DNA from 2 places in the Phycicoccus duodecadis genome. Region 1 is predicted to be linked to the other one. Evidence: predicted binding sites of a transcription regulator. Region 1 holds the regulator's gene; the other holds the start of a gene.

What was found. The regulator LexA, encoded in region 1, represses DNA repair genes until DNA is damaged. The targets are predictions, from matches to a motif close to TCGAACANNTGTTCGA.
Region 2: a site for LexA is predicted at 5,791-5,806, ahead of recA (recombinase RecA). Genes of this name have one in related genera too.

Annotation. Positions count from the first base shown of each region.
Region 1 is NZ_PJNE01000001.1:610,665-626,469, reverse strand. Features, by position in the region: gene ATL31_RS02845 (ComEC/Rec2 family competence protein) at 1-895, shown strand, start outside; gene ATL31_RS02840 (LysR family transcriptional regulator) at 905-1,858, opposite strand; gene ATL31_RS02835 (NAD-dependent protein deacetylase) at 1,925-2,929, shown strand; gene ATL31_RS02830 (GNAT family N-acetyltransferase) at 2,926-3,474, shown strand; gene ATL31_RS02825 (RimK family alpha-L-glutamate ligase) at 3,479-4,678, opposite strand; gene ATL31_RS02820 (ATP-dependent zinc protease family protein) at 4,705-5,217, shown strand; gene ATL31_RS02815 (succinylglutamate desuccinylase/aspartoacylase family protein) at 5,217-6,182, shown strand; gene lexA (transcriptional repressor LexA) at 6,306-7,031, opposite strand; gene ATL31_RS02805 (LysM peptidoglycan-binding domain-containing protein) at 7,251-7,697, shown strand; gene ATL31_RS02800 (hypothetical protein) at 8,363-8,947, shown strand; gene ATL31_RS02795 (cobalamin-binding protein) at 8,971-9,822, shown strand; gene ATL31_RS16385 (hypothetical protein) at 9,857-10,024, opposite strand; gene nrdR (transcriptional regulator NrdR) at 10,505-11,002, shown strand; gene ATL31_RS02785 (vitamin B12-dependent ribonucleotide reductase) at 11,060-14,035, shown strand; gene ATL31_RS02780 (competence protein CoiA family protein) at 14,206-15,805, opposite strand, start outside.
Region 2 is NZ_PJNE01000001.1:3,213,546-3,229,350, reverse strand. Features, by position in the region: gene ATL31_RS14965 (hypothetical protein) at 102-305, shown strand; gene miaB (tRNA (N6-isopentenyl adenosine(37)-C2)-methylthiotransferase MiaB) at 321-1,838, opposite strand; gene ATL31_RS14955 (ABC transporter permease) at 1,919-2,728, opposite strand; gene ATL31_RS14950 (ATP-binding cassette domain-containing protein) at 2,725-3,777, opposite strand; gene ATL31_RS14945 (regulatory protein RecX) at 3,908-4,501, opposite strand; gene recA (recombinase RecA) at 4,512-5,513, opposite strand; gene ATL31_RS14935 (ABC transporter permease) at 5,859-6,677, opposite strand; gene ATL31_RS14930 (ABC transporter permease) at 6,674-7,525, opposite strand; gene ATL31_RS14925 (ABC transporter ATP-binding protein) at 7,525-8,451, opposite strand; gene ATL31_RS14920 (DUF3046 domain-containing protein) at 8,537-8,761, opposite strand; gene ATL31_RS14915 (nitrilase-related carbon-nitrogen hydrolase) at 8,822-9,790, shown strand; gene ATL31_RS14910 (agmatine deiminase family protein) at 9,817-10,842, shown strand; gene ATL31_RS14905 (AMP-binding protein) at 10,864-12,405, opposite strand; gene ATL31_RS14900 (PNPOx family protein) at 12,492-12,926, shown strand; gene ATL31_RS14895 (TIGR03619 family F420-dependent LLM class oxidoreductase) at 12,923-13,852, opposite strand; gene ATL31_RS14890 (ATP-dependent helicase) at 13,909-15,805, shown strand, end outside.

The DNA of each region.
Region 1 (15,805 bases):
GCTGTCCGGCCGGGCGCTGGCGGGGGCTGTGCGCGCGCATCCGGCCGTCTCCTACGCCGCCCTCGCGCTCGCCGCGGCCCTGCTGCTGCCCACCCGCGTCGTCACGTGGCCGCCGGACGGGTGGCGGGTCGTGGTGTGCGACGTCGGGCAGGGCGACGCCATCGTGCTGCGTTCCGGCGCGGGCCACGCCGTGCTGGTCGACGCCGGCCCCGACCCACCCCTGGTCGACGGCTGTCTCGACCGGCTGGCCATCCGCACCCTCGACGCCGTGGTGCTCACGCACTTCCACGCCGACCACGTCGACGGGCTGGCCGGGGCGTTCCAGGGCCGCACCGTGCGGCAGCTGCTCACCACGCCGGTGCGCGAGCCCGAGGCCGGTGCGGCAGCCGTCGACCGGGTCGCCCGCGAGCACCACGTCCCCGTGAGTACCCTGCGGGCCGGGGACGCGCTCACCCTCGGCGAGCTGCACGCCGTGGTGTGGAGCCCGTGGCGGCGCATCGGCGACGGGTCGGTCCCCAACAACGCCAGCGTCGTCCTCGCGGTGCGCACGGGCGACGTCGACGCCCTCCTCCTCGGTGACGTCGAGCGCGAGGCCGCCCACGACCTGCTGCTGCGGCTGCGCCGCGACCCCGCGATGGCGGCGGCCGCGCGCGGCTTCGAGCTGGTGAAGACCCCGCACCACGGGTCCTCGAACCTCGACGACGAGCTGATGGCCGCGGTACGGGCGCCGGTCGGGGTGATCAGCGTGGGCGCCGACAACGACTACGGGCATCCGGCGCCGGCGCACGTGGCGCTGCTGCGGCGCCTGGGGTACGCGGTCTACCGCACCGACCAGCGCGGCGACGTCGCCGTGGTCGAGGGCGGAGGAGCCACTCGGGTCGTCACCGCCCGGTGAACGGTCGGCTCAGATCGACCAGGCGGGCTCGGCCATCCGGGTCGTGGGGGTACGCGGCTGCGAGCCGGCACTTTCGATGAGCGCGTCCAGGGCTGCCCCGACGGCCGGCACGCGCCGCAGGTCCGGCGTGGTCATGGCGGTGATGGTGCGGCGCGAGGCCGGCTCCATCCGCAGGGCCACCACGTCCGGGTGGTGCACGGTGCGCAGGATCAGATCGGGGATGAGTGCCACCCCGAGACCCTCGGCGACCAGCCCCATCACCGCCACGTAGTCCTCGGTCTCGTACGCGACGTCGGGCCGGAAGCCCGCGGCGTCGGCCAGCTGCAGCAGGTGGCCGCGGCAACGCGGGCAGCCGGCGATCCACGGCTCGTCCCGGAGGTCGGCCAGGTGCACCGTCTCCTGGTCGGCGACCCGGTGGGTGCGCGGCACCGCCAGGCGCACCTCGTCGTCGAGCAGGGGGGTGATGACGAAGGCGTCGAGGTCCTCCTCGCCGCGGGCCAGGTCGGTGCCCTCGTAGGCGAACGCGATGGCCAGGTCGCACTCGCCGGCCCGCAGCGCCGCGATGCTCTGCGGCGGCTCGGCCTCGGTGAAGCTGATGCTCACGTCGGGGAAGCGGGCCTTGACCAGCGCCAGCGCCCGCGGCACCAAAGTGGCCGATGCCGACGGGAAGGCCATGATGCGCACCCGCCCGCTGCGCAGCCCGGCGATGGCGGCCACCTCCTCCTCGGCGGCGTCGAGCGCGGCCAGCACGGGGCCGGCGTGGCGGGCCAGGACACGCCCGGCCTCGGTGAGCCGGACGTTGCGCCCGACCCGCTCGACCAGGGCGGTGCCGGTGCGCTGCTCGAGGCGGCGCACCATCTGCGAGATGGCGGGCTGGGTGTACCCGAGCGCGCCGGCGGCCGCCGTGAAGCTGCCCTCGTCGGCGATGGCGCGCATGACGCGCAGTCCTGCGGCGTCGATCATGCCCCACAGCGTATAACCCCGTGTTATCGATCGTGCCCTGTCGGCGGGTCGGGCGATACTGGAGCCATGCCGGATGCCGCCCCGACCTCCCCGTCGTCGCGCCCGCCCCACCCCGGGCCGCTGGCCGCCCCGGCGCCGGTCCTGCGGACCGACGACACCGCCACCCCGGCGTGGGCGCTCACCCAGCCGCCGGCCGAGGCGCGCAGCCCCGAGGCCGTCGCCCGGCTGGCCGGCCTGCTGCACGACCATCCCGGCACGATCGTGCTCACCGGTGCGGGCATGTCCACCGACAGCGGCATCCCCGACTACCGCGGGCGTGACGGCACGCGGCGCGTCACCCCGATGCAGCACGGCGAGTTCTGCGCCAGCACCGAGAACCGGCGCCGGTACTGGGCGCGCTCATTCGTGGGGTGGCAGCGCTTCTCGCGGGCCGAGCCCAACGCGGGGCACCGCGCGGTGGCGGCCCTGCAGCGCGCGGGCGTGCTCGGCCCGGTCGTCACCCAGAACGTCGACGGCCTGCACCAGGTCGCCGGCAGCCGCGACGTCACCGAGCTGCACGGCACCCTGGCCGAGGTCGTGTGCCTCACCTGCGGCGACCGCAGCCCGCGCGAGGCCCTGCAGCGCCGGATGGCCGAGGCCAACCCGGGGTTCGAGGCACTGGTGCGGGGCGAGGTGGCCGACGGCTCCCGGGTCAGCAGCCAGATCCGCCCCGACGGCGACGTGGTCCTGCCCGACGAGGCCGTCGCCGGCTTCCACCTCGCCGGGTGCCTGGTCTGCGGGGCCGACACCCTCAAGCCCGATGTCGTGTTCTTCGGCGGCTCCGTCCCGCGCGAGCGCGTCGACCACGTCTTCGCGCTCACCGACGCCGCGCCGGCCCTGCTGGTGCTCGGCTCCTCGCTGGCGGTGATGTCGGGCCTGCGGTTCGTCCGGCACGCCGCCCGCCGCGGCATCCCGGTGGTCGGCGTGACCCGCGGCCCCACGCGCGGCGACGAGCACATGTCGCTGCGCGTCGACGCCGACCTCGCGCCCACGCTCGAGCAGGTCCTCGCGGCCCGGGGCCGGGCCGCGTGACGGCCGGTTCTGCGGCCGGTGACGACGACGTCGTCGTCCGGGCCGCCACCCCGGCCGACCTACCCGGGATGGCCGCCATCTACAACGACGCCGTGCTGCACTCGCTCGCCACCTTCGACGTCGAACCCCGCCCCGACGACCACTACGCCGACCGGCTACGGTCCGAGGCGCCCGGCGACCACGTGCTGGTCGCCGTCCGGCAGCCGTCGGCCGAGGTGCTGGGGTACGCGTTCAGCGGCGTCTACCGCCCACGGGCCGCCTACGACGCGACGCGCGAGGTCTCGGTCTACCTCGCCGACGTGGCCCGCGGCCGGGGGCTCGGGCGCCGCCTGTACACCGAGCTGTTCGCCCGGGTCGACGCCGACGGCATCCACACCTGCCTGGCCGTCATCGCCCAGCCCAACCCGGCCAGCGAGGCCCTGCACCGGTCCTTCGGCTTCGAGCCGGTGGGCACGCTGCGGGAGGTGGGCCGCAAGTTCGACCGCTGGGTCGACACCGCGCTCTGGCAGCGCCGCCGCCCGGCCGCGCCCGACGCCGGGCCCTGAGGGCTCACTCGGGGCGGGGCTCGTGGATCGGCTCCTTGGGCAGCTTCTTGACCTTGCGGGTCCGCCGCCGCCGGCTCGGGATCATCGAGCGCATCTCCTCGAGCCGCCCGAAGCACAGCAGCCGGTCGCCCGCCTGCAGCACATGGTTCCCGTTCGGGTTCGGGACCACCGACGTCCCGCGGTGCAGCGTCAGCGCGGTGATGTCACGCTCGCGCAGCCCCGACGCCGCCAGTGTCTTGCCCACCAGGTCCGACGCCTCGAGCACCGCGATCTCGGCCACGCCGTAGCCCGTCGAGACCGTCAGCCGCTGGCGCACGTCGATCTCGGGGAAGGCCACCTGGTTGTCGATGTAGTCGATGATCGCGCCGGCCACGTCGAGCTTGGTCGCGGTCTCGATGCCCTCCAGGCCGGGGGAGGAGTTGACCTCCATCACGAGCGGGCCCTCGGCGCCCTCGAGCATGTCGACGCCGGCCACCCGCAGGCCCATGATCTGGGCCGAGCGCACCGCCGCCTTCTCGAACTCGGGGTCGAGCTCGACCGGTTCGACCGACCCGCCCCGGTGCACGTTCGAGCGGAACTCGTCGCCCTTGGCCACGCGGCGCATCGCCGCCACCACGCGGTCGCCGACGACCAGCGCCCGGATGTCGCGCCCCTTGCTCTCGCTGACGAAGTGCTGGATGAGCACGTTCTGCCGGGTCGAGTGCAGCGTCTCGATGATCGCCTCGGCCACCTTGATCGTCGGCGCCAGGATCACCCCGATGCCCTGGGTGCCCTCGAGCAGCTTGATGACCACCGGCGCGCCGCCGACCCGCTCGATGGCCGCGATGACGTCGGCCCGGTCGCGCACGAACGTCGTCGGCGGCATCCCGATGTGGTGGCGCGACAGGATCTGGGTGGCGCGCAGCTTGTCCCGCGAGTTCGCGATGCCCCACGAGGTGCTCGGCGTGTAGACGTCCATCTGCTCGAACTGGCGCACCACCGCGGTGCCGAAGTACGTGACGGAGTTGCCGATCCGCGGCAGGATCGCGTCGTACGTCGAGAGGCGCTTGCCCCGGAACTGCAGGTCGGGCTCGTCCCCGGAGAGGTCGATGCCGAACCGTAGGGTGTTCAGCACCTTGACGGTGTGGCCCCGGTCGGCGGCGGCGGTGCGCAGGCGCTGCGTACTGTACGAGCGAGGTGCGCGGGAGAGGATCGCGAGCTTCATGGCTTCCTGAACGGAGAGGACGGACGGTGTCGGACGGTCGTGCGGGCCCGGGCGCTGCAGCCTCGACCGACAGTCTTGCCTACACCCTCGCCGGGTGGCGCGAGTGGGTCAGCCTCCCGTCCGCGGGGGTCCCGTGGGTCAAGGCCAAGCTCGACACCGGCGCCCGCTCGTCCTCCGTGCACGCCTTCGACCTCGAGGAGCTCGAGCGCGACGGCGAGCGCTGGGTGCGCTTCACCATCCGCCCGTGGCAGCGCTCCGACGACGACGCCGTGGTGGTCGAGCGCCCGGTCCTCGACGTCCGCGACGTGCGCTCGTCCTCCGGCCACACCGAGCAGCGCCTCGTCGTCGCCCTGGACCTGACCCTGATGGGCCGCACCGTCAGCGCCGAGATGACGCTCGCCAACCGCGACGAGATGGGCTTCCGGATGCTCGTCGGCCGCGAGGCGCTGCGCCAGGGGTACGCCGTCGACCCCGGCCGTTCCTACCTCGGGGGCCGCCCGCCGCTGCGCCTGCGCCGGCGCAACCGGGGGGCCGGCTGATGGCCCGGGCGCTGCGGCCCTCGTTCGAGATCGGCAGCGTGCGGGTGCGGGCCGGGCGCGCCCAGTCGCTGGCGCTGCCCATCACCCGCCTGGTCACCGGCGCCGACGTCGACCTGCCCATCCGCGTCGTCCACGGCCGTGAGGAGGGCCCCACGGTGTGGGTCGACGCCGCCATCCACGGCGACGAGGCCGTGGGCGTCGAGGTGGTCCGCCAGGTGCTGGCCGCCCTCGACCCGAAGACGTTGCGCGGCACCCTGATCGCCGTGCCGATCGTGAACGTGCTGGGGTTCATGAACGGCAGCCGCTACCTGCCCGACCGGCGCGACCTGAACCGCTCGTTCCCCGGGGCGCCCCGCGGCTCGCTGGCGGGCCGCATCGCGCACCTGTTCATGACCCAGGTCGTCGACCAGTGCGAGGTGGGCATCGACCTGCACACCGGCTCCGACCGGCGCACCAACCTCCCGCAGATCCGCGCCGACCTCGAGGACGCGCGGACCCGCGAGCTGGCCGCCGCCTTCGCCGCGCCGGTGATGCTGCACGCCAAGGTGCGCGACGGCTCGCTGCGCCACGCCGCCCGCGAGCACGGGGCCACGGTGCTGCTCTACGAGGCGGGGGAGGCCTGGCGGATGGATGCCTGGGCCGTCGAGGCCGGGGTGCTGGGGGTGCGCCGGGTGCTGGCCGCGCTCGGGATGACCGAGCCCGTGGCCGAGGACCCGCCGGCCGCCTCCGAGGTCTCGTGGCGCAGCGGCTGGGTGCGGGCCCGCGGCACCGGGATGCTCCACCTCGAGGCCGGCCTCGGCCAGCGCGTCGAGGAGGGTCAGCGCCTCGGCGGCCTGTTCGACTCCTTCGGCAAGCGCGTGCGGCTGGTGCACGCCAACCGGGCCGGCGTCGTCATCGGGCGCACCGAGGCTCCGCTGGTGACCTCGGGCGACGCGGTCGTGCACATCGCCGAGGTCGAGGCCTGACCCGAGCCGGCCCGGCCCCGGTCATCCTGCTCCACTCCGGTCACCCCGATCCGCACCGGTCCCAGGTGACCGCTGCACCGCAGCCTGGCCGGTGCGCCACGGGCTCACCGGCCAGGCAGCGGCTCAGACGCGCCGCAGCACCGCGGTGACCTTGCCGAGGATGGTCGCGTGGTCGCCGTCGATGGGGTCGAAGGCCTGGTTGTGCGGCATCAGCCACACCTTGCCGTCCTTGCGCTTGAACGTCTTGACGGTGGCCTCGTTGTCGAGCATGGCCGCCACGATGTCGCCGTTGTCGGCGTTGGGCTGCTGGCGCACGACCACCCAGTCGCCGTCGCAGATGGCGGCGTCGATCATCGAGTCGCCGACCACCTTCAGCAGGAACAGCGAGCCCTCGCCCACGATCTGCCGGGGCAGCGGGAAGACGTCGTCGACGACCTCCTCGGCCGTGATCGGCACACCGGCGGCGATGCGGCCGAGCACCGGCACGTAGGTGGCCTCGGGGCGGTCGTCGTGGATGCCGGTGACGTCGACGTCGTCGTGCTCGACCTCGGCGCTGCGCCGGTAGCCGCCCTCGTCGGCGGTGTCGGGGGAGAGGACCTCGATGGCACGCGGCCGGTTGGGGTCGCGGCGCAGGTAGCCCTTGCGCTCGAGCGCGGACAGCTGGTGCGCGACCGAGCTGGGGGAGGTGAGCCCGACGGCCTCGCCGATCTCGCGCATGCTCGGCGGGTAGCCGCGACGGTCGATGGCGTTGCGGATCACCTCGAGGACCTTGCGCTGGCGGTGCGTGAGCTCCCCGCCGTCGCCCCGGTCGGGCATCTCGTGGATGTCGGCGTTCCTCGGACGTGCCATCTCGACCCTTTCGCTGCGTCCGGGGCCCCAGGAGCGCCCGGATCGGGGTGTTATCGCAGGTCAGCCGGCTTGTCGGTGCTCATGTGCAGGCTGGTGCGCATGAGAACAGCCTACGCGGTTCGTACAGGGGATTCAAACATTCTTACGACGCGTGTCTTGAACCGGTCGAACATCCGTGCTACAACTCGTACAGACGTTCTATCGAACAACGGTTCGACGGTGGCACTGGCCGCTGGGATGGAGGACATGATGAGTGCGATCGCCTGGGAGCCCACCGAGGGCTTCGTCCACCCGCTGCCGCAGGGGCCCCGGCTCGTCGTCGTGCGGGGCGGCGCCGGTCCTGCTGCCGGCGTGTCCGAGGGCGGCGTGTCCGAGGGCGGCGTGTCCGAGGGCTTGCGCCTCACGGCCCGCGGCCGTCTCGCCCTGCTCGTGCTGGCCGCGCTCGTGGTGGCCGCCGTCCTGGGTTTCGGGGGCGTCGGCGATGCCGGCGCCGTCACCGCTGAGCACGCGGTCACCGTCGGCGCCGGGCAGACCCTGTCCGAGGTCGCCGCGGCCGAGCTCCCGGGCCTGTCCGTCAGCCAGGGCGTCCTCGCCATCCAGCTGGCCAACAGGCTGAGCACGGCCCAGGTCAGCGCCGGCCAGCGGCTCGTCATCCCCCGCGGCTGACCCGCCGGCGTCGGGCTGGCAGCCCCGTCGGCCCCCCTCGTCCGAGTCCCTCGACCCGACTCAGGACGCCGAAGGGCGTCACCTCCGTGCAGGAGGGGTGACGCCCTTCGTGCTGTCCGTGGCGGCCTCCGCCGACCTGTCCCTTTGCTGCCACACCCTGCCCCCATCGACCGAACGGCCGAGGGGGGATGGCCCGTCCTGTCGGAGTCCGGCGCTGGACGACCGAGAGGGCGTGCTCAGCGCTGTCCACCGCGCGGGCGCGCCACGAAACTCCCTACATGCAGCCCCGCCGGCGGAGCACCTACCGCGCCACGCACCACCCGGTCGTCCACTGTGGCGGCTCGGGCCGGTGGCTGTGGACGTGTGGGTGCGGAGCCCGGGGTATCGCATCCTCCGGAGGCTGGCACCACGCGTTTACGGCAGCGCTCGTGCACCAGAGCCTGAGTCCGGGGGAGTAGGCGTGCGGCCCGGGGGCAACAGAGGGTCCCCGGGTCGCACGCCTCGTCCCCGTCCACACTCGCCGGACGGGGGCGACGCATCGCAGGGGCGCGGGCCCACCCTGGCTGGGGGTGGCGGGCTCGCGCAGCGTCATGCCCGGGAACAGAAGTCTCGACGGCGTCGTTCTGCAGTGGTGTAATGAAGTAATCACTGCAAAGGAGAACGACATGCGCCCAGGACACCGACCCGACGACGACACCCGCGAGCACGGCGCCGGCCGCCCCGGCCGGGGCCGTCGCGGCGGCTGGCAGCAGGGCGACCTGCCGCCGGCCGACGACGCCCCGGACTGGTTCGCCGGCCGCCTGCCTGACGGCTGGTTCGACGCGCTCGACGTCACCGTCGACCGCGAGGAGATCGTGGTCGTCGGCACCCTCTCGGGGGTGCCGCACGACACGGCGCCCGGCGAGGTCGAGGGCCGCATCTCGCGCTTCCGGGCCGACACCCGGGAGCAGCGGATGGCGGTCGCCCAGGAGGCCCAGGCGCGCTACGGCCGCACGGTGTCCTGGGGTGCCCGCGTGGGCGAGCACACCGCCCTGTTCACCCACCTCGCCGTGCCGGTGATGACGCGCCTGCGCCAGCCCGAGCGCGCGGTGCTCGACACCCTCGTCGACGCCGGCGTGGCCCGCTCCCGCAGCGACGCCCTGGCGTGGTCGGTCAAGCTGGTCGGCCAGCACGCCGAGGCCTGGCTCGGAGAGCTGCGCGAGGCCATGACGCACGTCGACGACCTGCGCGCCCGCGGCCCGCAGCTCTGAGACCCGGCCCCTAGGGTCGGGGGATGCGCGTCGTCAGTCTCATCCCGTCGGCCACCGAGATCCTGTTCGCGGTGGGCGCGGGCGACGAGGTGGTGGGCGTGACCTTCGAGTGCGACCACCCGGCGCAGGCGCGAGGCCGCCGGATCGTCTCGACGACGACCCTGGCCGAGGGGCTCTCGCCGCGCGAGATCGACGACGCGGTGGCCGCGGCCGTCGCGGCGGGGGAGGACCTCTACCGGCTGGATGCCGGGGCCCTGGCCGGGCTGGACGCCGACCTGGTGGTCACGCAGGACCTGTGCGCGGTGTGCGCCCTTGACGCCGCGACCGTCGACGAGGCGCTGGCCCATCTCAGCTGCCGCGCCGAGGTGCTCACCGTCGACCCGCACGACCTCGAGGGCGTGTTCGCCTCGGTGCTGAGGATCGGCGCCGCCGTGGGGTGCGAAGCCGAGGCGCAGGCGCTCGTGGCGCGCTGCCGCGACCGGCTGGCGGCCGTCGAGCGGTCGGTGGCGGGGCGTCCGCGTCCGCGGGTGGTCGTGCTGGAGTGGACCGACCCGCCCTACGCGCCGGGGCACTGGATCCCCGAGATGGTCGCGCTGGCCGGCGGCGAGTGCGTGCTCGGGACGGCCGGCGAGCGGTCGGGCCGGGTCACCTGGGACGACGTGGCGGCCGCGCGGCCCGACGTCGTGGTGGTGGCGCCGTGCGGCTACGACCGCGCCGGGGCGCAGGAGCAGGCGGACGCCCTCGTCGCCGCGGGGCTGCTGCCGGCGGCGGTACGGGTGCACGCGGTCGACGCGAACGGGGAGTGGGCCCGGCCCGGGCCGCGGCTGGTCGACGGGGTGGAGGAGCTGGCGCGAGTGCTGCATCCCCCGGCCTGAGCGACCCGGCGGGGTCCGGCGGGTCGAGGTGCGGTCAGTGGTGCCGCTTGCAGCGGCGCGGGCCGTGGCCGTCGATGCCGAGGCGGGCGGGCAGGGACGACAGGGCGGCGAACCCGACGACGACGGCGTCGAGGATGGGGGAGGCGGCGTCGTCGCCCGCGCTGCCGCGGCGGGCGGTCGCGCACTCGGTATAGCGCCCCATGGGGCCTTCCAGGTGGTACCTCATGACCCGAGCTCTCCCTGATCAGCGTCGGTGGATCTGCGTACTCCTCCACGGTGACAAGGAGCGCGGCCGCCCCGCAGGGCTTCCTGAGAGAGCCTGGCCGAACGGGCGACGACACGACCGAACGGCTGATGGCTGCCCGGCATCCTTCCGCGCGCTCGACCCCTAGATGTGGTGCCTCTCCCGTCACATCAGCCCCAGCAGTAGTACCCCGACACGCCGCCGGCAGCGACACGCCGCACCCCTGCACCCCCTCTGACCTGCGCAAACAGCCGTTCGGACGATTCTTGGCCCCGCCTGCTTGCGTCGCCGGTCACACCGGGGGCATGATGAGCACAACATCTAGTGGTTACACCGCTGTAGTTCGTCCACATGTTGTGAACAGGAAACACCGGTCGTCCACAGGTTGTTCACACCACAGTCCACCGTTCCATCCACAGGGGAGGGAGTCCCAGCGCCATGCACTGCCCGTTCTGCCGCCACACCGACTCCCGCGTGATGGACTCGCGCACCACCGACGACGGCTCGTCCATCCGCCGCCGCCGGCAGTGCCCCGAGTGCGGTCGGCGCTTCACCACCGTCGAGACGGCCAGCCTGAGCGTGGTCAAGCGCTCCGGCGCCACCGAGCCGTTCAGCCGGGCCAAGGTCCTCGTCGGCGTCCGCAAGGCCTGCCAGGGCCGCCCGGTCACCGAGGACGACCTCGCCCTCCTCGCCCAGAAGGTCGAGGAGACCATCCGCAGCGCCGGCTCCGCCGAGATCGACGCCCACGAGGTCGGCCTCGCCGTCCTCGAGCCGTTGCGCGAGCTCGACGAGGTGGCGTACCTGCGCTTCGCGAGCGTCTACCAGGCCTTCGACTCCCTCGACGACTTCGAGTCGGCCATCACCCTCCTGCGCGCCGAGCGCGACGCCACCGCGGAGGAACCGCAGGCCACGCGGCCTGTCGGACCCCAGCAGTAGAACAGACACCAAGGTCACCACCGCTCCCGGCTGAGGGGGCAGAAGAGAGGAACTCGTATGACCGACATCGCCGGAGCACGTGCAGGTGCCCGCAAGCCCGCCAAGGGCAAGGGGGTGCGCATCGAGCGCATCTACACCACCCCGGGCGTCCACCCCTACGACGAGGTGACCTGGGAGAAGCGCGACGTCGTCCAGCAGAACTGGAAGACCGGCGAGACGATCTTCGAGCAGCGCGGCGTCGAGTTCCCCGACTTCTGGAGCGTCAACGCCTCCACCATCGTCACCACCAAGTACTTCCGCGGCGCCGTGGGCACCGAGGCGCGCGAGACCGGGCTCAAGCAGCTCATCGACCGCGTGGTCCTCACCTACGTCAAGGCCGGTAAGGACCACGGCTACTTCGCCGTCCCCGAGGACGCCGAGATCTTCGAGCACGAGCTGACCTACGCCCTGCTGCACCAGGTGTTCAGCTTCAACAGCCCGGTCTGGTTCAACGTCGGCACCGCGAGCCCGCAGCAGGTCAGCGCCTGCTTCATCCTCTCGGTCGACGACTCGATGGACTCCATCCTCAACTGGTACAAGGAGGAGGGCTTCATCTTCAAGGGCGGCTCCGGTGCCGGCCTGAACCTCTCGCGCATCCGCTCCTCCAAGGAGCTGCTGTCTTCCGGTGGCACCGCCTCCGGCCCGGTCTCCTTCATGCGCGGCGCCGACGCGTCCGCGGGCACCATCAAGTCCGGTGGCGCCACCCGCCGCGCGGCCAAGATGGTCGTCCTCGACGTCGACCACCCCGACATCGTCGAGTTCGTCGAGACCAAGGCGCGCGAGGAGGACAAGATCCGCGCCCTGCGCGACGCCGGCTTCGACATGGACCTCGGCGGCAAGGACATCACCTCCGTCCAGTACCAGAACGCCAACAACTCCGTGCGGGTCACCGACGCCTTCATGCGCGCGGTCGAGGAGGGCACCGAGTTCGGGCTCACCTCCCGCCAGGACGGCTCGGTCATCGAGACCGTCGACGCCCGCGAGCTCATGGGCAAGATCGCCAAGGCCGCGTGGGAGTGCGCCGACCCGGGCATCCAGTACGACGACACCATCAACGACTGGCACACCAACCCCGAGTCGGGCCGGATCACCGCGTCCAACCCGTGCTCGGAGTACATGAGCCTCGACAACAGCTCGTGCAACCTGGCCAGCCTCAACCTGCTGAAGTTCCTCAAGGACGACGACACCTTCGACGCCGTCACCTTCCAGAAGGTCGTCGAGCTCGTCATCACCGCGATGGACATCTCGATCTGCTTCGCCGACTTCCCGACCGAGCCGATCGGCAAGACCACCCGCGACTACCGCCAGCTGGGGATCGGCTACGCCAACCTCGGCGCGCTGCTCATGGCCAGTGGTCTGGGCTACGACTCCGACGGTGGCCGGGCCCTGGCCGCCAGCATCACCTCGCTGCTCACCGGTGCCGCCTACAAGCGCTCCGCCGAGATGGCCGCGGTCGTCGGCCCCTACGCCGGGTACGCCCGCAACGCCGAGGCCCACCAGCGGGTCATGCGCAAGCACGCCGCCGCCAACGACGCGGTGCGCACGGTCAGCACGCTCGACAAGGACGTCCACCGGATGGCCACCAAGGCCTGGGACGACGTCGTCAAGCTCGGTGAGAAGAACGGCTTCCGCAACGCCCAGGCGTCGGTGCTGGCCCCCACCGGGACCATCGGCTTCATGATGGACTGCGACACCACCGGCATCGAGCCCGACTTCTCGCTGGTCAAGTTCAAGAAGCTCGTCGGCGGCGGGTCGATGCAGATCGTCAACCTCACGATCCCGCGGGCCCTGCGCAAGCTCGGCTACACCGAGGAGACCGTCGAGGCCATCGTCGAGTACATCGCCGACAAGGGTCACGTCATCGACGCCCCCGGCCTGAAGACCGAGCACTACGAGGTCTTCGACACCGCGATGGGTGCGCGCGCCATTTCCCCGATGGGCCACGTGCGGATGATGGCGGCCACGCAGCCGTTCCTGTCGGGCGCGATCAGCAAGACGGTCAACCTGCCCGAGACCGCCACGGTCGAGGAGATCGAGGAGGTCTACATCCAGGGCTGGAAGTCGGGCCTGAAGGCGCTGGCCGTCTACCGCGACAACTGCAAGGTGGGCCAGCCCCTTTCCGACGGCGGCTCGACCGCCAAGGACGCCGCGGCCGACAAGGCCTCGGCCGCGGCCAAGGCCGCGCAGACGCTGGTTGAGGGAACGCAGATCGTGGAGAAGGTCGTCTACCGGCCCACCCGCGAGCGGCTGCCGAAGCGCCGCACCAGCCAGACCACGTCGTTCGCCGTGGGTGGCGCCGAGGGCTACCTCACCGCCGGCACCTACGACGACGGCCGCCTGGGCGAGGTGTTCCTCAAGTTCGGCAAGCAGGGCTCCACGCTCGCCGGTGTCATGGACGCCTTCTCGATCGTCACCTCGGTCGCGCTGCAGTACGGCGTGCCGCTCGAGACGTTCGTCGAGAAGTTCACGAACATGCGCTTCGAGCCGGCCGGGATGACCGACGACCCCGACGTGCGGATGGCGCAGTCCCTCATGGACTACGTGTTCCGGCGGCTGGCGCTCGACCACCTCGACTTCGACACCCGGTCCTACATGGGCATCCACACGGCCGAGGAGCGGGCGCGCCAGCTCGAGACCGGCTCGTACGCCCCGGAGGCCGCGGAGTCCGACGAGGAGCTCGTGGGCGAGATCGAGTCGCTCTCGGCGGGCATCGGCGCCTCGGCGAAGAAGGCCGAGGAGCCGGCGCCGTCCGGCCCGACGGTCATCGAGTCCAGCGGCGACGCCGAGTCGGCCTCGACCCTGGCGTCCGGTTCCGGCGCGGCCTCGGCCCGCGAGGTCTCCGCCGAGATCCACAGCTCGGCCGACCTGCTCGCGGCGTTCGGCAACTCCAAGGCCGCCGACGCCCCGATGTGCATGACCTGCGGGACCAAGATGCGCCCCGCCGGCTCCTGCTACGTCTGCGAAGGCTGCGGCAGCACCAGCGGCTGCAGCTGATGTCAGTTCTCACTCGGATGTCAGTGGATTCTCACGGGATTGTCAGTGGATTCTCACGAGATGTCAGTGGATTCTCACGAGAGTGTCAGTGACAGAACGGATATCTGAGAAGAACGCCTGAGGGCGGACCGCATGAGCGGTCCGCCCTCAGGCGTTGGGTCGTACGGGGGCTACCGCCGCGGCTCGCAGCCGAAGTGGTACCCCCGCTTCATCAGCACGTCGGCGAGTGACATGCCACAGGTGAGGCAGTTCGTGTACTTGACTGCCCCGGTCTCGGTATGAGGCGCTGAAGACGAGACTTTAGGGGTGGGACTCGGCGTGGGTAGGGCCGTGGTCCCACGGTTGACCTCGCGGGCAGCCTGTCGCTCCTTCAGCGCGAGTGCTTCGCGTCGCCGTCTGATCTCGGCTTGGCGTTCTGCGGATCGCTGTTCTCTTTCGGCCTGTTGCGCTTCACGTTCGGCCTTCGCGACGTCGCGGAGCCGCTTGTTCTCGGTGGCGGTGTTGCAGTCCCCGTAGACGCGGGCGTACTCGATTTGCCCCGGACGGGGGCGGCTCATTTTGACGTACAGGAGGTCAGATTCGGCGAGGTGCTTGAGGTAGTCGATGACGGCGCTTGAGCGGCGCAGGCCGTCGCTGTGGAGGGTAAAGCCGTTTCTACTGAGCGTGCGGTAGCAGTCGGCGACGGTGAACTTCTGGCCGTCGGGGCGCCCGAGGATATGCGCTTCGTAGATCAGGGCGTGCCAGTGGGTGGCGTGGCCGCGGACCCCGATGTCGTTCGGGAGTTCGGTGCTCAGGACGGCTGGGACGAAGCCGTGCTCAGCGATGATGCGGGCGTAGGTGCCGCTGAGTTTCCAGCGACCGTCGAGCGCGTTGGCGTATTTGGCGAGGAACTCTCGGACGTTGCGGTCCTCTTCGAGGAGTCTCTCGATGCGTGCTGCGGCGACGCGTTGCCGCGCGTCGGCCTCATGTCTGGCCTGCGCCTCGCGTCGCTGCCGTTCTTCGCGAATCCCGGCCTGCGCGTCGAAGTCGGCCTTGCGGGCGGTCAGGTACTCAGCGTGCTCGGCCCGCAGTCGCCTCGTCGTCGGTGTCTGCATTCCGTCCGGGGTGATCTCGCACTCGGCGAGGACGTCGATGCCGAAGAAGCCGAACGAGTGAAGGGACTCGGCCCTCTCCTGCGGTGGGATCTGGAACATCCGGTCGTCGCTCGGCCAGTCGCAGAACGTCTCTTCGCACTCGTGAGCGTCGGTGTCGATCCAGACGGTGCCGACCTGCTCCTCGATCGGGTTGATCCAGAACAGCGGCACTTGGGCGGCCAGCATGGCCTGGTGGAGGGCACCGAAGGCCACTGCGCCTGCTGAACCTCGCGATGTACAGCGCACGTTGCGGGCCTCGCGCAGGTGAGGCGGAATGTGGCCGAGCAGCCACACGCAGGTGAGTCCTTGCTCGGTGTAGGACTCGTGGCGGGCTTTCCATTGCGCGACCGTCAGGGGGGCGTACTGGACCTCGATGGCGACCTGTCGGCCGTCGGGCCACGTAAGCATCACGTCGGCGCGGCGTTCCTTTGACCGGGTCGCTTGCTCGGGCTGGGCCACTACGGCACCGGCGTACTTCTCTTTCACCCAGCGAGAGATCAGGGCCTTGGCCTGCTGGTGAAACAGGCCTTCCTTGGCGTGGCCGCCCGCCCCACGCCGGTGGGAGAAGCCGTCGCGCCGGGTGGATCGAGCGACGGTTGTCAGTTCTCTTGCGTCGCAGGTCGGCATGAAGCATTCA
Region 2 (15,805 bases), 2.6 Mb from region 1:
CGGCCCGGGCTCGCGGCGGGGCGGCGTTTCCGCTGCGGCCGGGGGCAGCGCGTCACTACGGTGACGGAATCTCGCACCGCTCCACCCGGAAGGACGAACCCGTGTCGCACTGGACCTCTGGGCTCCCCAAGCTCGACATCACCCCGTTCGACCCGACCCCGCTGTACGAGGCCGTCGAGCAGACCAACCGTGAGCGCCAGGAGATCGAGACGCGCCGCCGCACCTTCCTGCGTCCCATCCTCGCCGTCCTGGGCCTGGTCGCCCTCGCCGCGATGGTCATGGGCGCCCTGGCCCTCGCGGCCTGAGCCCCGCGCGCGCGGTCAGACCGCGCAGGACGGCGCCGACGGCGCCACCGCGGCGGGACGGCCCACCGCGGGCATCCCGAGCGACACGGCCGGCTTGCCCGGCACCGCCGCCCCCTGCAGCGACTCCCACGCCTCGCCGCCCCGGGTGCGTCGCACCTCGTAGGTCCCTCCCGTGACGCCACTGTCGGCGACCAGGTGGTGGGGAGCCCCGTAGGTGACGCCCACGGTCACGACGTCGCCCGGGCGTGGACGCTCGGCCCCGTCGGGCACGGCGAAGTGCACCAGCCGGTTGTCGCGGGCGCGCCCGCTCATCCGCGACGTCTCGCCGTCCTTGCGCCCCTCGCCGGGTGCGACCAGGACCTCGACCTCGCGACCCTCGACCTCGCGGTTCGCCGCCCACGACACCCGCTCCTGGAGCGCGATGAGGCGGTCGAAGCGCTCCTGCACCACGGCCTTGGGTACCTGGTGCGGCATCGTCGCAGCGGGCGTGCCGGCGCGGATGGAGTACTGGAAGGTGAAGGCGCTGGAGAACCGGGACGCCTCGACCACGCGCAGCGTCTCGGCGAAGTCTTCCTCGGTCTCGCCGGGGAACCCGACGATGAGGTCGGTGGTGATGGCGGCATCGGGGATGGCCGCGCGGACCTTGTCGATGATCCCGAGGAACTTCTCGCCGCGGTAGGAGCGCCGCATCGCCTTGAGCACGCGGTCGGAGCCGGACTGCAGCGGCATGTGCAGGCTGGGCATGACGTTCGGCGTCTCGGCCATGGCAGCGATGACGTCGTCGGTGAACGCGGCCGGGTGGGGGCTGGTGAAACGGACCCGCTCGAGCTCCTGGATGTCGCCGCAGGCCCGCAGCAGCTTGCCGAAGGCCAGCCGGTCGCCGAACTCGACGCCGTAGGCGTTGACGTTCTGCCCCAGCAGGGTGACCTCGACGACGCCCTGCGCCACGAGGGCCTCGACCTCGGCCAGGATCTCGCCGGGGCGGCGGTCCTGCTCCTTGCCGCGCAGGCTCGGCACGATGCAGAAGGTGCAGGTGTTGTTGCAGCCCACCGAGATCGACACCCAGCCCGAGAACGCGGAGTCGCGCCGCGTCGGCAGGGTCGAGGGGAAGGTCTCGAGCGGCTCGAGGATCTCGACCTCGGCGCGCTTGTTGTGGCGGGCGCGGTCGAGCAGGGCCGGGAGGCTGCCGATGTTGTGGGTGCCGAAGACGACGTCGACCCAGGGGGCCCGCTGCACGATGGTCTCGCGGTCCTTCTGGGCCATGCAGCCCCCGACGGCGATCTGCAGGTCGGGGTTGGCGGTCTTGGCCGGGCGCAGCTGCCCGAGGTTGCCGTAGAGCTTGTTGTCGGCGTTCTCGCGCACCGCGCAGGTGTTGAACACCACGACGTCGGCGACGTCGGGGCGCTCACCGGCCGGGATGCTGGCGAGGTCGACGTAGCCGGCGGTCTCGAGGAGTCCCGCCAGGCGCTCGGAGTCGTGGACGTTCATCTGGCACCCGTGGGTGCGCACGTCGTAGGTCTTGGCTGCAGTCATGGCCGCTCCAGGGTAGGCGGGCCCGGCGGCGCGGCGAAACGCACCCGCCGCCGCGGGCGCCGCCGCGACCCTCGCCAGGCTCAGCGCGAGGTGGTGCGCTGGTACTGCCGGATCGACAGGGGCACGAAGACCACGAGCACGGCCACCGACCACAGGAGCGAGTAGAGCACCGGGTGCTGCAGCGGCCACACCTGCGGCGGTGGGAAGGCCGGGTTGGTGTTGCCGAACAGCTCGCGCGCCGACTGGGTGACGCTCGAGACCGGGTTCCAGTAGGCAAAGACGCGCAGCACGGTGGGCAGCGACTCGGGGCTGACGAAGGTGTTGGCGATGAAGGTCAGCGGGAAGATCACGATGAAGCTCGCGTTGTTGACGACCTCCGGGGTGCGGACGATGAGCCCGACGTAGGCCATGATCCAGGAGATCGCGTAGGCGAAGAACAGCAGCACCAGGGCCCCGGCCAGGGCGTCGAGCGGGTTGCTGCGGATGCGCCAGCCGACCAGGAGGCCGGTCAGGCCCATGACGACGAGGCTGATGACGTTGTTGACGACGTCGGACAGGGTGCGCCCGAAGAGCATCGCCGACGGCGCCATGGGCAGGGTGCGGAAGCGGTCGATGACGCCCTTCTGCAGGTCCTCGGCCAGGCTGAAGCCGGTGAAGGTGCTGCCGAACACGACGGTCTGGGCGAAGATCCCCGCGATGAGGAACTCCTTGTAGTCGACACCGGTGTTCTGCGACCCGATGGCGCCGCCGAAGACGTAGGCGAACAGCAGGACGAACATGATCGGCGACAGCGTCGTGAAGACCAGGAGGTCGGGGACCCGCTTGATCTTGATGAGGTTGCGCCGGGTGACGGTGACGGCGTCGCCGACGGTGTGCCCGAGGGTGCTCATCGCTTGCCCCTTCCGGAGGGGGTGGGTTCGGGGTCTGCGCGGTGCCCGGCCCCGCCGCCCGGGTCGCCGGCGTCGTCGGGGTCCGCGTCGTCGGGGCTCGCGGAGGCGTGCCCGGTGAGGCTGAGGAACACGTCGTCGAGCGTCGGCCGGCGCAGCGCCAGGTCGGAGACCGGCACCGAGGCGTCGTCGAGGCGGCGGACGACCTCGACCAGCACCCCGGCTCCCCCGCTGACCGGCACCGTGATGCGCCGCCCGCGCCGCTCGAGGACGGGCGCACCGATGCCGACACCCGAGAGCACCTCCCGGGCCCGCTCGCGGTCGGCCTCGTGAGCCACCACGACCTCGACCCGCTCACCGCCCACCTGCTCCTTGAGCTCGTCGGCGGTGCCCTCGGCGATGACGCGGCCGTGGTCGATCACGGCGATGCGGTCGGCCAGCTGGTCGGCCTCCTCGAGGTACTGCGTCGTGAGCAGCAGCGTGGTGCCGCCGCGCACGAGGTCGCCGATGACCGCCCACATCCCGAGCCGTGAGCGCGGGTCGAGGCCCGTGGTGGGCTCGTCGAGGAAGAGGATCGGCGGGTGGGCCACCAGGGCGCCCGCGAGGTCGAGGCGGCGACGCATCCCCCCGGAGTACCCCTTGACCTGACGGTCGGCGGCGTCGGCGAGGTCGAACTGCTCGAGCAGCTCACGCGCCCGCACCCGCGACGCCTTCGCACCCAGGTGGTAGAGCCGCCCGACCATGTCGAGGTTCTCGAAGCCGGTGAGGTACTCGTCGACCGCGGCGTACTGGCCGCTGACGCCGATGGTGGAGCGGACCGTCGCCGGGTCGGCCAGGACGTCGGTGCCCAGCACGCGCGCCCGGCCCCCGTCGGGGACCAGCAAGGTGGTGAGGACCTTGATGGTGGTCGTCTTGCCCGCCCCGTTGGGCCCCAGCAGGCCGACCACCGTGCCCTCGGCGACGGTGAGGTCGAGCCCGTCCAGGGCGCGCACCTGCCCCTCGCCCTTGCCGTAGACCTTCGTGAGCCCTTCGGCCACGACCGCGTCGGACACGGTGCACCCCTCCCTGTGACGGCGCCGGTGGCTCGACGCCTGAGGGAACTCTAAGAGAGACCGCTGACAGGGGCCACGCCTTTGCGGGGCCGCTCCGCGACCACCGACCCGCGACCACCGACCTGGGCCGTCAGTCGCGCCGGTGCTCGGGCGCGTCGCGCACGGCGTCGCGGACCACCCGCATCGCCAGCTCGCCGTCGTAGCCCTTGCGCGCCAGCAGGCCGGCGAGGCGCCGGGTCTGCACCACCGGCTCGAGGCCGTGCAGGGTGCGCAGCTTCTTGGCCACGAGCTCGCGGGCGCGCTCCTCCTCGGCGTGCGGGTCGAGCGCGTCGAGGGCCGCTTGGGCCGTCTCGTCGTCGACCCCCTTCTTGCGCAGCTCCTGGCGCAGCGCCCGGCGGGCCAGGCCGCGGCCGGCCTGCTGGCTGCGCACGAGCATCCCGGCGTAGGCCTCGTCGTCGACCAGGCCGACCTCCTCCATCCGGTCGAGCACCGCGGTCGCGACGTCATCGGGGCACTGCTTGCGGCGGAGGGCCTGCTCGAGCTGGGCCCGGCTGCGTGGTGCGGCCGTCAGCTGGCGCAGGACGATCTGGCGGGCCCAGTCGTGCGGGTCGACGGCCTCACCGCGGGTGCGGGGGTCGCTCTCGGGGTCGGGCCCGGGTGCAGGGGACGGGGTCGGCCCCGCCGCCCAGGAGGGCGGCGGGGCCGTGCCGTCGGCGAACGCCACGCTGCTCGGCTCAGAAGTCGACGGCGACGTCCGCCGCGACCGGCTCCTCGGGGCGCGGGACCCCGATGCCGAGCTTCTCCTTGATCTTCTTCTCGAGCTCGACGCCGAGCTCGGGGTTGTCCTTGAGGAACTGGCGGGCGTTCTCCTTGCCCTGGCCCAGCTGGTCGCCCTCGTAGGTGTACCAGGCGCCGGCCTTGCGCACGAAGCCGTGGTCGACGCCCATGTCGATGAGGCCGCCCTCGCGGGAGATGCCCTGCCCGTAGAGGATGTCGAACTCGGCCTGCTTGAACGGCGGGGCCACCTTGTTCTTGACGACCTTGCAGCGGGTGCGGTTGCCGACCGCGTCGGTGCCGTCCTTGAGGGTCTCGATACGGCGGACGTCGAGGCGGACCGAGGCGTAGAACTTCAGCGCCTTGCCACCCGTGGTGGTCTCGGGCGAGCCGAACATCACGCCGATCTTCTCGCGCAGCTGGTTGATGAAGATCGCGGTGGTGCCGGTGGTGTTGAGGGCACCGGTGATCTTGCGCAGCGCCTGCGACATCAGGCGGGCCTGTAGGCCGACGTGGCTGTCGCCCATCTCGCCCTCGATCTCGGCCCGGGGCACCAGGGCCGCGACGGAGTCGATGACGATGATGTCGAGGGCGCCGGAGCGGATCAGCATGTCGGCGATCTCGAGCGCCTGCTCCCCCGTGTCGGGCTGGGAGACCAGCAGGGCGTCGGTGTCGACGCCGAGGGCCTTGGCGTACTCGGGGTCGAGCGCGTGCTCGGCGTCGATGAAGGCCGCGATGCCGCCGGCCCGCTGGGCGTTGGCCACCGCGTGCAGCGCGACGGTCGTCTTACCGGAGGACTCCGGGCCGTAGATCTCGACGACGCGGCCGCGAGGCAGGCCACCGATGCCGAGCGCGACGTCGAGGGCGATGGAGCCCGTGGGGATGACGGCGATGGGGGGGCGGACGTCGTCGCCGAGGCGCATGACCGCGCCCTTGCCGTGCTGCTTCTCGATCTGCGCCATCACCGAGGCGATGGCCTTGTCGCGCTCACCGCCACCGTTGCCCTTGGTGTTCACCGCGGGGGCGGTGAGGACGGCGCCGCGAGATCCGTTGGGTCCAGCCATGTCACACCTGTTCCTTCGTGTCGTCATCGATCGCGTCCACCGGCGACCAGCTCCCGCTGTCGGTCTCGTCGCGAGGTCTGGTCAGACGCTAGGTGGAGGCACCGACAGCCGTCACGGGCCGCCGTGAGGCCTGTGGACGGGTGCGGCCGGAACCGCCACCTGTGGACGAGCGTAGACGAACACGTGTTCGACGCGGCGGCGGCGCGCCGCGACACGCCGACGTCCTCCGCCGTGCCCGGTCGCTCAGGTGAGCAGCAGCGTGGCGATGCGCCGCGAGGTGCCGACGACCCCCACCACGCCCAGCACCAGCAGGTATGCGACGTGCCACAGCAGCCCCCAGCCGACCTCGCCGAGCATGAGCCCACGCTCGAGCGCGACCCCGTGGTAGAGCGGGGTCAGTCGGACCAGCCACTGCAGCGCGTCCGGGTAGGTGCTCAGCGGGAAGAAGGTGGCGGAGAACAGGAACATCGGCTGGATCGCCAGGGTCACGTAGTCGAAGTCCTGCCACGAGCGCAGGTAGGTGGTCGTGAACATCCCGACCGCCCCGAACGCCAGCCCGATGAGCACCCCGGCCGGCAGCGCGAGCAGCGCCCACCACGACCGGACGAGCCCGGCGACCAGCGCCACGACGAGGAACATCCCCGAGTAGAGGGAACCCCGCAGCAGCGACCACGTGATCTCGCCGACCGCGATGTCGCGCGGCCCGATCGGTGTCGCGAGCATGGCGTCGTACAGGTGCTGGTAGCGGAGCTTGAAGAAGACGTTGAAGGTGGCGTCGAAGATCGCCCCGTTCATCGCCGACGCGGCCAGCAGGCCCGGGGCGACGAAGGCCGCGTACTCGACGACCGAGCCGCCGTCGGTGGTGACCCGGCCGATCAGCGCGCCGAGCCCGACGCCCAGCGAGAACAGGTAGAACACGGGCTCGACGAAGCCGCTGAGCAGCAGCACCCAGGCCCGCCGGAAGGCGGTGGCGTTGCGGGCGACGACGAAGCGGGCCAGCCCTGCCGCCGCCGGGAACGGCAGGACGCGCGGGCCCCGGCGCGGGGGCGCGGAGGTGCTCACGACAGCAGCCGCCGGCTGAACGCACGGTGGGCCACGACCCAGCCGACGCCGATGAAGAGGGCGATGACCCCGAGGTGCACCAGCCCCATGGCCCCGGGCCACTCCCCCGCGGCGGCCGCCCGCGCCAGGACGACCCCGTGCCACAGCGGGGTGACCCACGCGACGGGCTGTAGCCACCCGGCCAGCTGCTCGAGCGGGAAGAAGGTGCCCGAGAAGAGCAGGACCGGCGTGAGCACGAAGCGGTAGAGGACGCCGAAGACGTTGTCGGTGAGGATGGTGGCGCTGACCGCGAACGTGGGCACGGCGAAGGCGAGGCCGGTGAGCATCCCCACGGGCACCGCCAGCAGCACCCACCAGGAGGCGAAGGCCCCGAAGAGCGCGGCGACCGCGACGAAGACGGCGGTCGCGACGGCCAGGTTCGCGGCGAGGACGGTGAGGTGGCCGACCAGGACGTCCGTGACCCCCAGCGGCGTCGCCAGGGTGGCCGAGTACATCCGGTTCCACTTGATGTAGCCGAGCACCGGGTAGGTGGCGTCGCCGAACCCGAGCAGCGCACCCTGGTAGGCGATGATCCCCGGCACGACGAACTGCAGGTAGGACTGCCCGACCCCGCCGCCGGCGTCGACCAGGGAGCCCAGGCCCAGGCCCATGGCGGCCAGGAAGAACAGCGGCGACAGGAACCGGCTGATGACCGATCCGCGCCAGGTGCGCCGGTAGACCAGGACGTGGTGCGCCATCGCCGCCGTGACCCGCTCGCCGCGCCCGAGGGGACGCCGCGGCCCGGCCGCCAGACGTCCGCTGCCCCCCGCGTCGGCGGCCGGGGCGGTCGGAGGCAGGACGAGCGACATCAGTCGACCAGGGTCCGGCCGGTGAGGTGGAGGAAGACGTCCTCGAGGGTCGACCGGCGCACGAGCGCCGACAGCGGCTGGATGCCGCGCCCGTGCAGGGCGGCCAGCGCGTCGTCGCCGTCGGCGGTGTAGACGAGCAGCCGGTCGGGCAGCACCTCGACCCGGTCGGCCACGGTGCGCACGGGCTCGACGTGGCGCTCCTGCTCGTCGACCGGGAAGCGCAGCTCGACCACCTCACGGGTGGAGTGCCGGTCGATGAGCTCGCGCGGGCTCCCCTCGGCGACGATGCGGCCGTGGTCCATGACGACGAGCCGGTCGCAGAGCTGCTCGGCCTCGTCCATGTAGTGGGTGGTGATGATGAGGGTGACGCCGTCGCGCTTGAGGCGGTAGAGCCGGTCCCAGAGGACGTGGCGCGCCTGCGGGTCGAGGCCGGTGGTCGGCTCGTCGAGGAGCAGGACCTCGGGGTTGTTGACCAGTGCCCGGGCGATGGTGAGCCGGCGCTTCATCCCGCCCGAGAGCGGCTCGACCCGGTCGTGGCGGCGCTCGGTGAGCTGCGCGAACTCGAGCAGCTCGTCGGCCCGGGCCCGCACCTCCCGCTTCGAGAGGCCGAAGAAGCGGCCGTAGACCCAGAGGTTCTCCTCGACCGACAGGTCCTCGTCGAGCATGTCCTGCTGCGGGCACACGCCCAGCCGGGCCCGGATGGCGGGGCCGTCGGTGGCCGGGTCGAGGCCGAGGATGCTGAGCTCGCCGCCGGAGACCGGGGAGACGCAGCCGACCATCTTCATCGTCGAGGACTTGCCGGCGCCGTTGGGGCCGAGGAACCCGAAGGCCTCGCCCCGGCGGACCTCGACGTCGATGCCGTCGACGGCGACGAAGTCACCGAAGGTCTTGCGCAGCCCCCGGGCGCGCAGCAGCACGTCATCCACGAGCAGGAACCTAGACCAGCGCGCCGACACCGGCCACGGGATTATCGGCCGCGCCCCCGACCGGCGCGCCCCCGACCGCCGCGCGTCAGGGCCGGCGCGGGGCCGGGTCGAGGCCGTGCCGCCGGCTCTCGGGGACGTCCTGGTCCTCGCACAGGGCGTCCCACACCTCGCGCGGGGACATGCCGGACCGCAGCGCCTCGTCGGGGGTGCGGCCGCCGAGGGCGGAGAGCACGTGCGAGCGCGCCAGGGTGGGCGCGTAGGCGGCGCCGAACTCGCCGGCCATGAGCTCCCAGAACCTCGAATGTCGCACGGGCCGATGGTAGACGTCGCCCCTGACGCCGCGACCCGGGCGGACGGCATACTGGCCCGCATGCGCCTCATCACCGCCGACGGGGTCCCGCCGTCGCTCGCCCGTGTCCACGAGCCCGAGGACGCGCCGGTGCGCGTCGGGCTGGTCCAGCACGCATGGGACGCAGACCCCGACCGGCTGCGCGCGAGGCTGCTCGACGGCATCCGCACCGCCGCCGACGCCGGCGCCCGGGTCGTGTTCCTGCCCGAGCTCACCCTGTCGCGCTACCCCGCCGACACCCTGCCGAGCGGCCGCCCGGACGTCACCGCCGAGTCGCTCGAGGACGGGCCCACCGTGGCGCTCGCCCGCGAGGCCGCCGCGGCCACCGGCGCCTACGTGCACGCCAGCCTCTACGAGAAGGCCGATGCCGCCGACGGCACCGACGACGGCCTGGGCTTCAACTCGGCCGTGCTGGTCGCGCCCGACGGCACGCTGGTCGGGCGCACCCGCAAGACGCACATCCCGGTGACGGCCGGCTACTACGAGGACCGCTACTTCCGCCCCGGTCCGGCCGACGACGCCTTCCCGGTGTACGCCCTCGACGACCTCGGGATGCGGCTGGGGCTGCCCACCTGCTGGGACGAGTGGTTCCCCGAGGTGGCCCGCGCCTACAGCCTCGGCGGGGCCCAGGTGCTCGCCTACCCGACGGCCATCGGCTCCGAGCCCGACCACCCCGACTTCGACACCCGCCCGCTGTGGGAGCACACCATCGTCGGGCACGCCATCGCCAGCGGCGTCTTCGTGGTCGTGCCCAACCGCTACGGCACCGAGGGCCTCATCACGTTCTACGGCTCCTCGTTCATCGCCGACCCCTACGGCCGCGTCCTGGTGCGGGCCCCACGCGACGAGAGCGCGGTGCTCGTCGCCGACCTCGACCTGGCCCAGCGCGACGACTGGCTCACCCTCTTCCCGTTCCTGGCCACCCGCCGGCCCGACGCGTACGGCGTCCTGGCCGAGCCGGTGCGGGCCGAGCACCGGCGCGGGGAGTAGCCGTGGCCGGCGCAGGGGACCGGCGGATGCCGCCCGAGTGGGCACCGCACGAACGCACCTGGATGGCATGGCCGACCGCGGGCTACGCCCTCGGCGAGACCCAGGAGGAGGCCGACGACGCGCACCGCACGTGGTCGTCGGTGGCCCGGGCGGTCGCGGGCTTCGAGGCCGTCACCGTGGTGGCCGACCCCGCCGACAGCGAGGTCGCCCGCCGGTGGCTCGACGGCGACGGCGCCCGGCCGTACGGCATCGACGTCGTCGAGGCGCCGCTCGACGACGCCTGGATGCGCGACATCGGCCCCACCTTCGTGGTCGACGCCGACGGCTCGCCGGCCGCGGTCGACTGGGTCTTCAACGGCTGGGGCGGGCAGGAGTGGGCCGTCTGGGAGCACGACTCCCGCGTCGGCGCCTTCGTCGCGGACCGGGCCGGGGTGACGCGCATCGGCTCCGAGATGGTCAACGAGGGTGGCGGCCTGCACGTCGACGGCCTCGGCACCGTGCTGCTCACCGAGACGGTGCAGCTCGACCCGGGCCGCAACCCGGGGATGGCGAAGGCCGACGTCGAGGCCGAGCTGGCCCGCACCATCGGGGCCCGCACCTGTATCTGGCTGCCGCGGGGGCTGGCCCGCGACTACGACGAGTTCGGGACGCGTGGGCACGTCGACATCGTCGCGACCTTCGCCGACCCCGGCCTGGTCCTGCTGCACTGGCAGGCCGACCCGGCCCACCCCGACCACGAGGTCAGCGTCGAGCTCGAGCAGGTCCTCCAGGCCGCCCGCGACGCGCGCGGCCGCGAGCTGGAGGTGGTCCGTGTGCCGGCGCCCACGACCCTGGAGGACGGGGACGACTGGGTCGACTGGTCCTACATCAACCACTACGTCTGCAACGGCGGCGTGGTCGCGTGCGCGTTCGAGGACCCGCAGGACGGCGCCTCCCTCTCGATCCTGGCCGCGGCGTACTCGGGGCGGCAGGTCGTCGGGGTCGACGCCCGCCCCCTGTTCGAGCGCGGCGGCGGCATCCACTGCATCACCCAGCAGCAGCCGCGGGTCTGAGGTGGCCGGCGGCCCGGGGCGCTAGGCGCTCCCGGCGTCGGCCGCCAGCTGCTGACGCAGCTCGCGCTTGAGGACCTTGCCGTAGTTGTTCGTGGGCAGGGCCGGCACGACGCGGTAGTCCTTGGGCCGCTTGTACCGGGCGATGCGCTCGAGGCAGGTGCGGTCGAGGTCCTCCGGCGTCGGGGCCGCGGCCTCGTCGTCGGGCACCACGAACGCCACCACGGTCTCGCCCCACTGCGGGTCGGGGCGGCCCACGACCGCCACCGCGCGCACGCCGGGATGGTGCAGCAGCGCCTCCTCGACCTCGCGGGGGTAGATGTTCATGCCGCCGCTGATGATGAGGTCCTTCGAGCGGTCCTTCAGGGTCAGGAAGCCGTCGTCGTCGAAGGCCCCCAGGTCGCCGGTGTGCAGCCAGCCGCCGCGCAACGTCTCGGCGGTGGCGTCGGGCTGGTCCCAGTAGCCGGCCATCACGACGTCACCGCGCACGAGCACCTCGCCGGTCTCGCCGACGGGCACCGGGCGGTCGTCGGCGTCGACCACGGCCACCTCGACGTCGGTGCGCGGGAAGCCCACGCTCTGCACGCGCTCGTGCCAGCGCGGGTGGTCGCGCTCGGCGTGGTCGGCCTTGGAGAGCCCGGTGATCGTCATCGGCGTCTCGCCCTGGCCGTAGATCTGCGCCAGCCGCGGGCCGAACACGGCGAGCGCCTCCTCGAGGTCGGCCAGGTACATCGGCGCCCCGCCGTAGACGATGGTCTTGAGATGCTCGGCGGCACCGACCACCGCGGGGTCGGCCGTGAGCCGCTTGACCATGGTGGGCGCCGCGAACATGCTCGTGCCGGGCCACCGCCGCAGGAGGGTCGCGATCTCGGCGCCGTCGACCCCGCCCGACTCGGGCAGCACGCTGACGGCTCCCTTGGCCACGTGCGGCAGCCCGTAGAGGCCCGAGCCGTGCGAGAGCGGCGCGGCGTGCAGCATCGCGTCGGTGGCGGCCACCGGGTCGATGTCGGCGAAGTAGCTGAGCGAGGCGGTGAGCAGGTTGCGGGCGGTCAGGGTGGCGCCCTTCGGCCGGCCGGTGGTGCCCGAGGTGTAGAAGAGCCACGCCGGGTCGGACGGTGCGAGGTCGGCGACCGGCACCGGCTCGGCGCCGCCCAGGCGCTGCCACCGCTCCCCCGGCGCCACCACGACGGCCTCCAGCGAGGCGACCCGTCCCAGCAGCGACTCGACGTCGTCGGCGTGGTCGTCGTCGGTGACGGCGACCCGGGTGCCGCTGTGCTCGAGGACGTAGGCGATCTCGTCGCGGTGCAGCCGGGCGTTGACCGGCACCGCCACGAGCCCCGCGTGCCAGGCGGCGTACAGCGCCTCGAGGTACTGCGGGCGGTTGCGCATCACGATGGCGAGCCGGTCGCCCGGCTTCAGGCCCAGCTCCTCGCGCAGACCCCCGGCGAGGCGGGCGGTGCGCTCGGCCCACTGCGCCCAGGTGGCGTACACCCCCTCGCCCTCGGCCAGCGCGGCATCCCCGGGTCGACGGCGCCCATGGCGCTCCACCCACACGGCCGGGTTCATCGGGCCTCCCACACGTCGACGGTGACGACGGGGCGCGCGGCCCCTCAGGACGGTGTCATCGTACGGCCGCGCCCTACGATCACGGCATGAGGCTCACTCCCGAGGACGCCCGCGCCCGGCTCGACGGCGCCGACCACGGCATCCTGTCCACCCTGCACCCCGAGCGCGGGGTCGACTCCGTGCCCTGCGCCTTCGCCCTCGACGGCGACCTGGTGGGCTTCGGCGTCGACCGGGTCAAGCCCAAGGACTCGCCGCGGCTCAACCGCAGCCGCAACCTCGACCGCGACCCGCGCGCCGCCCTCCTCGCCGAGTGCTGGGACCGCGACGACTGGTCGCGGCTGTGGTGGGTGCGCGCCACCCTGCGCCACGAGCCCGAGCCGCCCGAGGGCAGCGCCGCCCGGCTGTCGGCACTGCTGGCGCGCAAGTACCCGCAGTACGCCCACGAGCCGTTCGACGAGATCGTCGTGCTGCGCGTCGTGGGCCTCACCGGCTGGGCGGCCTCCGAGGACCAGGTCGTCTAGGGCCGGGGAGCCAGCGCCTCGAGCACCGCGACGGCCCGCTCGAGCGCGACGTCCTCCGGCACGTCGAGCGTCCCGACCTCGGCCGAGAGGTTCAGGTCGAGCAGGACGTCGGTGGCGCCCTGCTCCCCCAGGGCCGCCACGTCGGCGAGCAGCTGCTCGCGGGTCCCGCGGAACGGCCGCCGCCCCGACCCCGGGTCGCGGGCCAGCAGCTCGGGGACCACGCGCACCAGCACGGTGAGGGCGTCGGGGTCGCGCCCCGCCTCGTGGGCGCCGGCGCGGACGGTCCGGATGTCGGCCGCCAGGCGGTGGGGGTCGTGGCTGCTGCTCGCGACCCAGCCCTGGGCCAGTCGGCCGGCCCGCCGCAGCGCGGGCTCGGCAGTGCCGCCCACCAGGAGCGGCGGGTGCGGCCGCTGCACCGGCGCCGGGCCCACGTGCGAGCACGGCACCGTGTAGAACTCACCGGCGAACTCGACCGGGTCCTGGGTCCAGAGCGCGACCAGGCAGTGCAGGTACTCCTCGAACCGGGCTCCGCGGCGCTGCATCGGCACCCCGGCGGTCGCGTACTCCTCGGGCAGCCAGCCCATCCCGACCCCCACCGTGAGCCGGCCCCCAGAGACCACGTCGAGCGAGGCCGTCGTCTTGGCGAGCAGGGCCGGCGCGGTGAAGGGCGCGCAGACGGTGGCGGTGCCGAGCCGGATGCGCGACGTGTGCCCGGCGACCAGGGCCAGCGCGACCACCGGGTCGAGGACGCTGCGGTGCGACGGCCCCAGCCGGCCGTCCACCGGCCAGAGCGTGCGCTGGAAGGCCCACAGCGAGTCATACCCCAGGCTCTCGGCCCGGGTGGCGACCTCGAGCATGGTCACCGGCGTGGCCCAGCGGCCGGCCACCGGCAGCCCGAAGCCGACCCGGGGCGCGGTGCTGCTCACCCGGCCACTGTGACAGGTGCCCGGGTGTCGGTGCCGGATGGCAGGCTGGCTCCCACATGTCCGGCGACGTCCTCGACCGCTTCTCCCCCGCCACGTCCGCGTGGTTCCGGGGGAGCTTCAGCGCGCCCACCGCCGCCCAGGCGGGCGCCTGGGAGGCCGTCAGCAGCGGTCACCACGCCCTGGTCGTGGCGCCCACCGGCTCCGGCAAGACCCTGTCGGCCTTCCTCTGGGCCCTCGACCGGCTGGCGGCCGAGCCCGTCCCCGAGGAGCGGCTCCGGCGCTGCCGGGTCCTCTACGTCTCGCCGATGAAGGCCCTGGCCGTCGACGTCGAGCGCAACCTGCGCAGCCCGCTGGTCGGCATCCGGCACGCGGCGGCCCGGCTCGGGCTGCCCGAGCCCGACATCAGCGTCGCGGTGCGCTCCGGCGACACCCCGGCCGACGAGCGGCGCGCGTTCGCCCGCACCCCGTCCGACGTGCTCATCACCACGCCCGAGTCGCTCTTCCTGCTGCTCACCTCGGCCGCCCGTGAGGCGCTGGCGGGGGTCGAGACCGTCATCCTCGACGAGGTCCACGCGCTGGCCGGCACCAAGCGTGGCGCGCACCTCGCGCTCAGCCTCGAGCGGCTCGACGCCCTGCTCGACACCCCCGCCCAGCGCATCGGGCTGTCGGCCACCGTGCGCCCGGTCGAGGAGGTCGCGCGCTACCTCGCGGGGGGCCGCCCCGTCGACGTCGTGCAGCCGCCGTCCACCAAGGAGTGGGACCTCCGGGTCGTCGTGCCCGTCCCCGACATGTCCGAGCTGGGCCAGCCCACCGGTGACCTCTCGGGCGCGGCGTCGGGTCCGGAGCGGCGGGCGTCCATCTGGCCGCACGTCGAGGAGCGCATCGTCGACCTCGTGGCCGAGCACACGTCCACGCTGGTGTTCTCCAACAGCCGGCGCCTGGCCGAGCGGCTCACCACCCGCCTCAACGAGATCTGGGCGGAGCGGGGCGCGGCGGCCGAGGACGGCGCGGCGGCGACCGGCGCGGCGGCGATCGGCGGCGCGGCCGTCCTCGCCCGCGCCCACCACGGGTCGGTCAGCAAGGAGCAGCGCGCGACCATCGAGGAGGAGCTCAAGTCCGGGCGGCTGCCCGCCGTCGTGGCCACGAGCAGCCTCGAGCTCGGCATCGACATGGGCGCGGTCGACCTCGTCGTGCAGGTCGAGTCGCCGCCCTCGGTCGCCTCCGGCCTCCAGCGCGTCGGCCGAGCGGGGCACCAGGTGGGCGCGGTCAGCCGGGGGGTCCTGTTCCCCAAGTTCCGCGGCGACCTGGTGCAGACGGCCGTCGTGGTCGAGCGGATGCTGGCCGGGCAGATCGAGGCCCTGCACGTCCCCACGACCCCGCTCGACGTCCTCGCCCAGCAGGTGGTCGCCATGTGCGCCCTCGACGAGTGGACCGTCGACGACGTGCTGGCCCTGGCCCGGCGCTCGGCCCCGTACTCCACCCTCAGCCGTCCGGTCCTCGAGTCGGTGCTCGACATGCTGGCCGGCAAGTACCCCAGCGAGGACTTCGCCGAGCTACGGGCGCGCATCACCTGGGACCGCCTCTCTGACACCCTCACCGGCCGGCGCGGCGCCCAGCGGCTGGCCGTCACCTCCGGCGGCACCATCCCCGACCGCGGCCTGTACGCCGTGTTCCTGGCCACCGGCGAGGGCCCCGGTCGCCGCGTCGGCGAGCTCGACGAGGAGATGGTCTACGAGTCGCGGGTCGGCGACCTGTTCACCCTGGGCACCAGCACCTGGCGCATCGAGGACATCACCCACGACCGCGTGCTGGTCACCCCGGCGCCCGGCCTGCCGGGGCGGCTGCCGTTCTGGAAGGGCGACTCGCTCGGGCGGCCGGCCGAGCTCGGCCGCGCCGTCGGGGCCTTCGTCCGCGAGGTCGAGGCCCTCTCCCCCGCCGCGGCTCGTGAGCGGG